2 regions of the Rhodomicrobium lacus genome follow, and region 2 is predicted to be linked to the other one. Evidence: predicted binding sites of a transcription regulator. Region 2 holds the regulator's gene; the other holds the start of a gene.
What was found. Region 2 encodes LexA, which represses DNA repair genes until DNA is damaged. Its sites were predicted from a motif close to TGTTCNNNNTGTGTTCNG; they were not measured.

Region 1 (4,292 bases), on a different contig from region 2:
CCGCTCGCGAAGGATGCGCCCGGCTGTGCCGACGACGATGCCGCGCTCCGTGAATGACGTGCACCGCCAGCCGGGAAACGCCTCGCGCACCTCGCGCGCAATCGTGAGCGCCTGTTCGCGCGAATGGCCTTCGTATGTTCGGCCCGGCTCGCCCGTCGCCGGATTTTCGGTCTTGAGCTTCGGGCCGCCGCCGCCTTCGCCCTGCGCCGCCTTCGCCTCGTAACCATGTCCCGCGTGATGTGTCATGATGGGCCTCGTGAATGGAAAGCGCGCCCGCCCGTTTGCCTCTGTGTTCAACTGCTTTCGGCTGGCGTCGTTCCCGCCTCCGGCTTGCCGGATGCGTGAGTATCGTTTCCAATTCCGTGCCTCTCACACGAATGTCTATTTCCTGCTGCAAAGCAGTCGCGGTTAAATCTTATCTGTCGCCATTCCGTCAGCCTGCCCCCCAACCTTCAGGCCACACCCCATGCTGCATTCGAAATCCGCACTTCGCTGCTTCTGTGTCTCGCTGGTCCTGCTTCTGGTCCTCGCTCCCTTCGCGCCGCCCGCGCTCGCGCAGAAGGCGACCGATCCGGCGGCCGACGCGCTCATCGGTTTCGACGCGCGTTTCGTGCCCACCGTCGCCGAAAACGGCATGGTGTCCGCGCAGGAGAAAGTCGCCGCGCAGGTCGGCGCGGACATCCTCAAGGCTGGCGGAAACGCAATCGACGCGGCCGTGGCTGTCGGCTTCGCCATGGCCGTCACGCATCCGCAGGCGGGTAATATCGGCGGCGGCGGCTTCATGCTGATCACGCTGGCGGACGGACGGAAGATCGCGCTCGACTATCGCGAAACCGCCCCCGCGGCCGCCACGCGCGACATGTTTCTCGACAATCGCGGCGCTGTGGATCGCGACAAGGCGCGCTACAGCCGCGCGTCGGCGGGTGTGCCGGGAACGGTGGCGGGGCTGCTCTACGCGCTCGAAAAATACGGCACGATGCCCCGCGAACAAGTGATGGCGCCCGCGATCCGGCTCGCGGAAGAGGGCGTCGTCGTGCCCTACGGCCTCGCCTATGCCTTCTCGCGGGCGAAGGACCGGCTGAAGACCGATCCGTCTTCGGCGCGCTACTTCCTGAAGCCTGAAGGCGAGCCTTATCGCATGGGCGAGGTGCTGCGCCAGCCCGACCTCGCGAAAACGCTGCATGCGATCAGCGAGCGCGGCGCGGCGGGCTTCTACGAGGGCGAAGTCGCCGAACTGATCGCCGCCGAGATGAAGAAGAATAACGGCCTCATCACCACGGACGACCTTAAGGCCTACAAGCCCGTCGAGCGCGAGCCGGTGCGCGGCATCTACAACGGCTACGAGATCGTTTCCATGCCGCCGCCGTCGTCGGGCGGCGTGCATGTCATCCAGATGCTGAACATCCTCGAAGGTTACGACCTGAAACCGCTCGGCAACGAGAGCGCGGACACCTATCACCGGCTCATCGAGGCGATGCGGCGCGCCTATGCGGACCGTGCGAAATATCTGGGCGACCCTGATTTTGTTACCGTGCCGGTGGCAGGGCTGACGAACAAGGCCTATGCGGCGGAGCTTCGCAAGGGCATCGACCTCGAACGCGCGTCGAAATCGGCGGACGTGTCGGCGGGCAAACCGCCCGCGCCCGAGGGCGAGCAGACGACGCATTTTTCGGTGATGGACAAGGCGGGCAACGCGGTGGCGAACACCTACACGCTGAACCTCGCCTTCGGCAGCGGCTATTCGGTGGACGGCGCGGGCTTCCTCCTCAACAACGAGATGGACGATTTCTCCGCGAAGCCCGGCGCGCCGAACGCCTTCGGCCTCACCGGCGACGAGGCGAACGCGATCGAACCCAGGAAGCGCCCGCTGTCCTCGATGGCGCCCACCATCGTCATGAAGGACGGCGCGCCCTATCTCGTCACCGGCAGCCCCGGCGGCAGCACGATCATCACGGTGGTTCTGCAGGAGATTCTCAACGTGCTGACCTTCGACATGAACGTGGCCGAAGCCACCGCCGCGCCGCGCATCCATCACCAGTGGATGCCGGATAACGTCATCACCGAACGGGGTGTGTCCGAGGATACTTTACGGCTTCTCGAATCGCGCGGGTTCATTCTGCCGAAGAACGCGGACGGCACGTTCCAGCACCGGGTGCTCGGTCGCGCCAATTCCATCATGAAGAAAGGCCCGCTGTTCCTCGGCGCGGCCGACCTGCGCGACGGCGACTCGGCGGCGATCGGATATTGAAGCGTATCCCGCTTCGGATTGGATTAAAAGCGCGCCCTATCTTTCTTTCTGGCGCGCGCCAGAGCGCACGGTTCCTTGCGAGCAATGGCGAGACGGCGGCGATGGCCGGTTGCGCCCAGCTTTCATGCGAGAACAAACTGATTGACTGACGCGGGTTTATGGTCCAAAACAAGAACAAAACAGGATCATAATGTGTCATGAGCGTCAGCCCTCCGTCAGATCGCCGTGCCGAAAAAGGCGCCCGGCCGCAAACCGCGATGCGAGAGAACCGAGCTTCGGACCGGCGTGCCGGGTCTGCGGTTTCCGGCGTTCTGGACGCGCTCAGGATGCAGGTCCGCGCCATCGAAGGCCACTATCTCGACGATGGCAGGGCGCCGCCCGTGCTGCCCTTCGCCGATCCACGGCTGAACGAGCCCCTGCCCGGCGGCGGCCTTTCGCTCGGCGCACTGCATGAGTTCACCGCAGCCGCGCTCGAAGCCGAACTCGCGCCATCGGTGACAGCCTTCGCGGCGACCGTGCTGGCCGCTCACCTGCGCGTGCGAGGCGGCGTCGCGCTATGGGCCGCGAGCCAAAGCGATTGTTACGTGCCCGGCCTTCGCCGCTTCGGCCTCGACCCGGCGCGCATCGTTTTCGTGGACTGCCGGAAGGACGCCGAAGTGCTGGCCGTCATGGAAGAGGCGCTTCATTCGCGGGCCGTCGCCGCCGTGCTCGGCGAGGCGGGCGCGCTTACGCTGAAAACCGGGCGCAGGCTCGACGCCGCCGCGCGGACTTCAAACGCGCTCGCGCTCCTCGTCCGCCGCCATGTGGTGAAGCCCAGAGGCGTGGCCGGCGAGCCGAGCGGGGCCGCCTCTACCCGCTGGCGCGTCGCCGCCGTTCCTTCGTCCGATGTCTTCGGCGGCCTCGGGCCCCCGCGTTGGCGTCTCGACCTCGACTATTGCCGCAATGGAAGAACCGCATCCTTTATCGTGGAGGCACTCGATGGCGCAGACGGGCACACTTTTGAAGCGGGCCACGGGAAAGCGGGCCATGTACGTGTGGTTGCCGAACTTTGCGATGACGCTCGCGCGGCTGAAGCGCCCGAGGCTCGCGAAGCGGCGCGAACCGCTCGCCCTTCTTGAGAAGCACGGCACCGTCCGCCGCATCGCCGCGCTGGACGGCCCCGCTATCGAGGCGGGGATCTCCCTGCACCAGCCGCTGGCCGACGCGCTCGCGGTATGCCCGAAACTCGTCACCGCCGACGCCGATCCCGCCGCCGAGGCCGACGCACGCGCCGCACTCGCCCTGTGGGCGCAGCGCTATACGCCCGCGACCGCGCCCGCGCCGTCCGGCCTCTGGCTCGACATCACCGGCTGCGCGCATCTCTTCGCTCAACCCGCGTTCGGAGCCGGGCGCCTGAACGAAAAGTCGGATCGCCGCTGCGGCGCTGCGACCGATGAGGACAAACTCGCCGACGATCTGCTCGGCCGCCTCGAAGCGCGGGGCATTCCGGCCCGCGCTGCCATCGCGCCCACCTTCGGCGCGGCCTTTGCGCTCGCCCATCACGCCGAACGCTACGTGATCGCGGATGACTTCGCGGCCGCCGCCGGGGATACGCCGTCGCTCCTGCCGAGGCAGTCGACCCTGTTCGAGAGCGGGGAGGATCGGCGCGTTGAAGCCGGCCTCGCCGCCCTGCTTGCGCCGCTGCCCGTCGAGCGGCTGCGTATCGCCGCCGAAACCGCAAGCGTGCTGCGCAAGCTCGGCCTTTACACGGTGGGCGACGTGCTGCCCATGCCGCGCGCCGGTCTCGCGCGCCGCTTTCCCGACCTTCTGCCGCAACTCGACAAGGCGCTCGGCCGCGCCGAAGAAGCCATCGATTTCCTGCGCGAGCCGTCGCCCTGGCTCGAACGCCTGCGCTTCGCCGAGCCCCTGGCCGCGCCGGAGGACATCGAGCGCGTCACGCGTGCGCTGCTCGACATGCTGTGCCGCCGCCTCGAACGGGAGCGGCACGGCGGCCTCACCTTCGAGGTAAGCTTTTTCCGCGCCGATGGCGGCGTGGAAGGGCAGG
Region 2 (4,292 bases):
TGCTGATCGGGGGAGGGGAACGGGAGCTTGACCTTCGGTGCGAAGTCCCGTTGCGCTATGACGCGGCCCAGAGCCCGGTGCACCGACAGGCCGTTGCCATGGCGGCGATGCAGCGCGACGACGACCTCGTTGAGCCGGTCGCGAAGCGCTTTCAAATCCTCCGTCGCAGCATCCCATTCGCGCGCGGCATCGGCGGAGCGCGATTCCCACGCTGTCTTGAGCTGAGCGAGGACGGCGGTTTTTTGCGCCTTGGCCGAATGCACTTCGAGGCAGAAGGAGCCGAGGCCGATGTCGTTCAGTCGCTTGCGAACGACCTCAAGCGCCGTCGTCTTCTGCGAAACGAACAGCACGGACCGCCCGTCGCCGAGAAGCTGCGCGATCATGTTCGCAATCGTCTGGCTCTTGCCCGTGCCGGGCGGGCCGAACAGCACGAAATCCTTCTCGCGCGACGCGGCGACGACAGCGGCTGTCTGCGACGAGTCCGCCAGCAGCGGCATGAACAGGTCTTTCGGGTGGATCTCGCGGTCGAGCGCGCGTTCCTCCGGCATGTCTCGGGGATCGCCATAGGTGTCTTTCGGCGTATCGATGAGATGGCGAACCACGGGGTTCCGTTTCAGAAGCTCCGCGCGGTCGACAAGATCCTTCCACATCAAATATTTGGCGAAAGAGAAGTTCGAAAGCGTGACCTCCTCGGTCAACTCGAACCCCTTCATGTCCTTGATGTGCAGCCGCGCGATGCGCCAGATCTGCGCCACGTCGAGGCCCGACGCATCCTGCGGCAGATCGCGCTCAAACTCCGGCATTTCGAGGCCGAAATCCTGCCGAAGCATTTGCAACAACGTCGGATTGATGCGGGCGTCGTCGTCATGGCGCACGAGCCGGAAGCCCGAGCGAATGGTGCGGCGCTCCAGCCGGACCGGCACGAGAAGCAGCGGCGCGCGACAACGCTGGTCCTTCCCCGCAGGCGACCACGACAGAAAGCCCATGGCAAGATGCAGGCTGTTCGCGCCGCTTTCTTCGAGCGAGCTTCGCGCGGCATGATGGATTTCGGTCAGCCGGTCCTGAAGGTCGTCGTCGGAAAGCGCGGTGAGCACGTCGCCCCGCCCGAGCGCTTCGAGCGCGTGCTGTCTCGCTGCGTCTTCGCCAGCCCTCAACTGGTAAACTTCGGCGTCGCGCGGATCGTCGCCGCTCATGACGTCGGCTCTGGCGAGGATTTTTATCTCCTTGCCGCTCGCGAGCCGGTCTTCCAGCGCGCCCGCGTCAGGGCAGGAGAGATCGACGGCGCTTTTCCCGCTCTTGAAATTCAGGAGCCTGTTGCGAAGCGAGAGGTCGAGCAGCTTCCGCTTCCATTGTTCCACCCGATCGAGCGGCTGTTCCGGCTCGGCGGCCCTGACGGCTTCCTCCACGAAGGTTGGCGGTTCGTCGAGCCCAACCGATCCGCCGGCCTCCGCTGTCACGGGCAGAGCATCCTGCGCACCGTCATGCTCGACGCCGAGCGGGCGGATTCGGCGTTGGCGCGCCTGCGCGATGTCGACGACCAGTTCGAAGCGGCGCGGTTCGTCCTCGTTCGCGTAGCTCGCGGCCTTGTCGACCGCGGCCCGGAATTTCAGCGGTGGATGGTTCGTGAGAAGCGTTGTCTCGATCAGGATCATTTCCTGCAGTTGCAGGCGTTTGCGAACGGTCTCGGCTTCGTCGACGACACAGGAGGAAAAAGCCTCCTGGGTGAGCCAGAGACCGCAATAGGCGTGGCCCGTCGAAAAGCCTACGAGCGGATTGAGCCCGGCCTGTTCCAGGCAGGCCGCGTAAAGCAGCGTGAGATCGAGACATGTCCCGAGCTTGCGTTCAAGGATCGCGCCGGGCAGGCGGATCTTCTGCCCGTCCTGCTCGAAACTCGCGGGCGGGAACGCGTAAACGATCTTCGCGTCGACGAGCGCAGCCCAGATCGCCTCGGCGACCTCCCACGAACGTCCTTTCCGGTTGCCCGAATAGCCGTCGAGCGCCGAGTTCCTGCCATGCAGACGAAGTTTCTCGGCGGCGTTGCGCAAAATCACCTCGACGGCCGGGTCGTTCGGGCGGACGAAAGCGGCCACGAGTTCCGGCGGCGTGGAAAGCCCGGTCCATTCGTTCGGCGCGAGCGCCCGGCACGGGATCGTCGCGGTCGCCAGCGATTCCTCGCCCGCTGTCGCCGAGATGTGGATTTCGCCGTCCGCGGCTTCGGTCAGCCGGTTGAGGAAAGCGGGGTCGAGATCGGCCTCGACCGGGCTGATCGAGCGGACGCCTCCCGCGTTGAGACGATCCAGCCGGAAGGTCGTCGGCTTGAGAAAAGGAGGTTCCGACGAAATGGAAATCAGGACATCCGAGAAGTCGCGCTCTGTTCCGTTGGCGATCTCGATTTCGCCGATGGCCGGAATTGAATTGACCTGAAAGGCCAGATTAATGCGCGGCGCCACGTTCGCCCGAAGCTTCACCGAAGGCGCCTGAAGATCAGAATCGTTGATCGGATCGTTGGTAATCGTCATAAAAAATATACCTAATTGCGCTTGTCACGGATACTCTCTGCTTACTGACTTCGCAAGCTGGATTCTCTTGTGCGTCACAATATGATGACTGTGGGGGCGAGTGCGTTTGAACAACGCAGAAATGCGGCCTGAAATCGGGCAGGCCGGAAGGGGAAACCGGTCCGACAAGTCGAACGGCGGCGGGACCGGGAATAAATTAGCCATTGGGAAATCTCCTGTCGCTAGAGATTCCTCCTGTGCAGGGCTGATCCAAAAGTGCCCTTTTTCCTTGCGGAACTTAATGAGAACGCTTAATGGTGTTCTTGGTTTGTACAGTCCTTCGCCACAACCGGGCCGCCCATGCTGACACCGAAGCAAAAGCAACTCCTCCTCTACATCAATGAGCGTATCGAAGCGACCGGCGTGCCGCCGTCGTTCGATGAAATGAAGGAGGCGCTGCATCTCAAGTCCAAGTCCGGCATTCATCGCCTGATCATGGCGCTGGAAGAGCGCGGCTTCATCCGCAGGCTTCCCCATCGCGCCCGCGCCCTGGAAGTGATGAAGATGCCGGAGCGCGCGCGCGCGGGTTTCGAGGCCGACCGCCGGCGGGGCTTCATGCCGACCGTCATCGAAGGACGCCGGTCATCTTTCGAGGACGCACCGCAGTCTCCTTTCATCCGCGACCGGGAAGACGGCGGCATATCGGTTCCTGTGATGGGACGTATCGCGGCGGGCGTGCCGCGCTCGGCCATCGAGGACCACAGCCACGTCCTCGTCATGCCGCCGGAATATCTTTCCACGGGCGATCACTTCGCGCTCGAAGTGCGCGGCGACTCCATGGTCGAAGCCGGAATTCAGGAAGGCGATACGGTCGTGCTGAAAAAGACGGCCGCCGCGGAAAGCGGGGATATCGTGGTCGCGCTCATCGACGACGAGGAGGCGACCCTGAAACGGCTTCGCAAGCGCGGGCAATCGATCGCCCTCGAACCCGCAAACCCGGCCTACGAGACGCGTATTTTCGGTCCTGACCGTGTGAAGATCCAGGGCAAGCTCGTCGCGCTCCTGCGGCGATATTAAGATCGAACCTGACGAGTCATGGCTGATATGCGCTTATCGCGAGGGCGGGACAGCCGCCAGCGAAGCGCTATAGTAAACACTTAGTCGGAGGACAAGCGCAGCGGGCGAAGAAAAGCTTTCAGCCCCTCACCAAACGACGCCAGAATGTTATATTATTAGTCCATGCTCGATTCAACGAGCGCAAAAGGACGCAAGAATAACTTTGCGGTTTGGGAGAGCTACGCACGGATGTCAGACAAGCGTCAAAAAGGCGACAAGCGAGAAGCCGCGAGCGCTCCGGCGCCATCCAGACCTTTGCCGGGCCTTCAGTCTCCGGAGCAATTCGCGACGAACCTTCTTCGCGCCTTTGAGGCTAGCGGGCAGGCCGTCGCGAAAATCTACGAGGACCGGGACAAGCGGTCGGGCGCTTTCACGGTTGCGGGCGGAATGGCGGACATCGGCAAGATTTTCGCGCCGATCGCGCAATACTGGATGAGCGACCCGCAGAAGCTGGCAGCCGCTCAGGCGAAGCTCAATCAGGATCTCATCGACCTTTGGGGCCGGACCTATCAGCGTTTTCTCGGCGAGGAGGTCCAGCCGCTGATCGAGCCGGCCGCCAGCGATCCGCGCTTCAAGGACAAGGAGTGGTCGGAGAACGCGTTCTTCGATTTCCTGAAGCAGGCCTATCTTCTGACCGGCAAATGGGCGGGCGATCTCGTCGAGAACGCCGAGACGGTC

Region 1: a site for LexA is predicted at 2,419-2,436, ahead of EK416_RS17725 (ImuA family protein). Genes of this name have one in related genera too.

The regions. Positions count from the first base shown of each region.
Region 1 covers NZ_RZNF01000007.1:126,629-130,920, reverse strand. The annotation lists gene EK416_RS07970 (NAD-dependent succinate-semialdehyde dehydrogenase) at 1-246, opposite strand, end outside; gene ggt (gamma-glutamyltransferase) at 467-2,248, shown strand; gene EK416_RS17725 (ImuA family protein) at 2,506-3,366, shown strand; gene EK416_RS07960 (Y-family DNA polymerase) at 3,275-4,292, shown strand, end outside.
Region 2 covers NZ_RZNF01000004.1:80,123-84,414, reverse strand. The annotation lists gene EK416_RS06710 (DUF3320 domain-containing protein) at 1-2,519, opposite strand, end outside; gene lexA (transcriptional repressor LexA) at 2,859-3,575, shown strand; gene EK416_RS06700 (PHA/PHB synthase family protein) at 3,804-4,292, shown strand, end outside.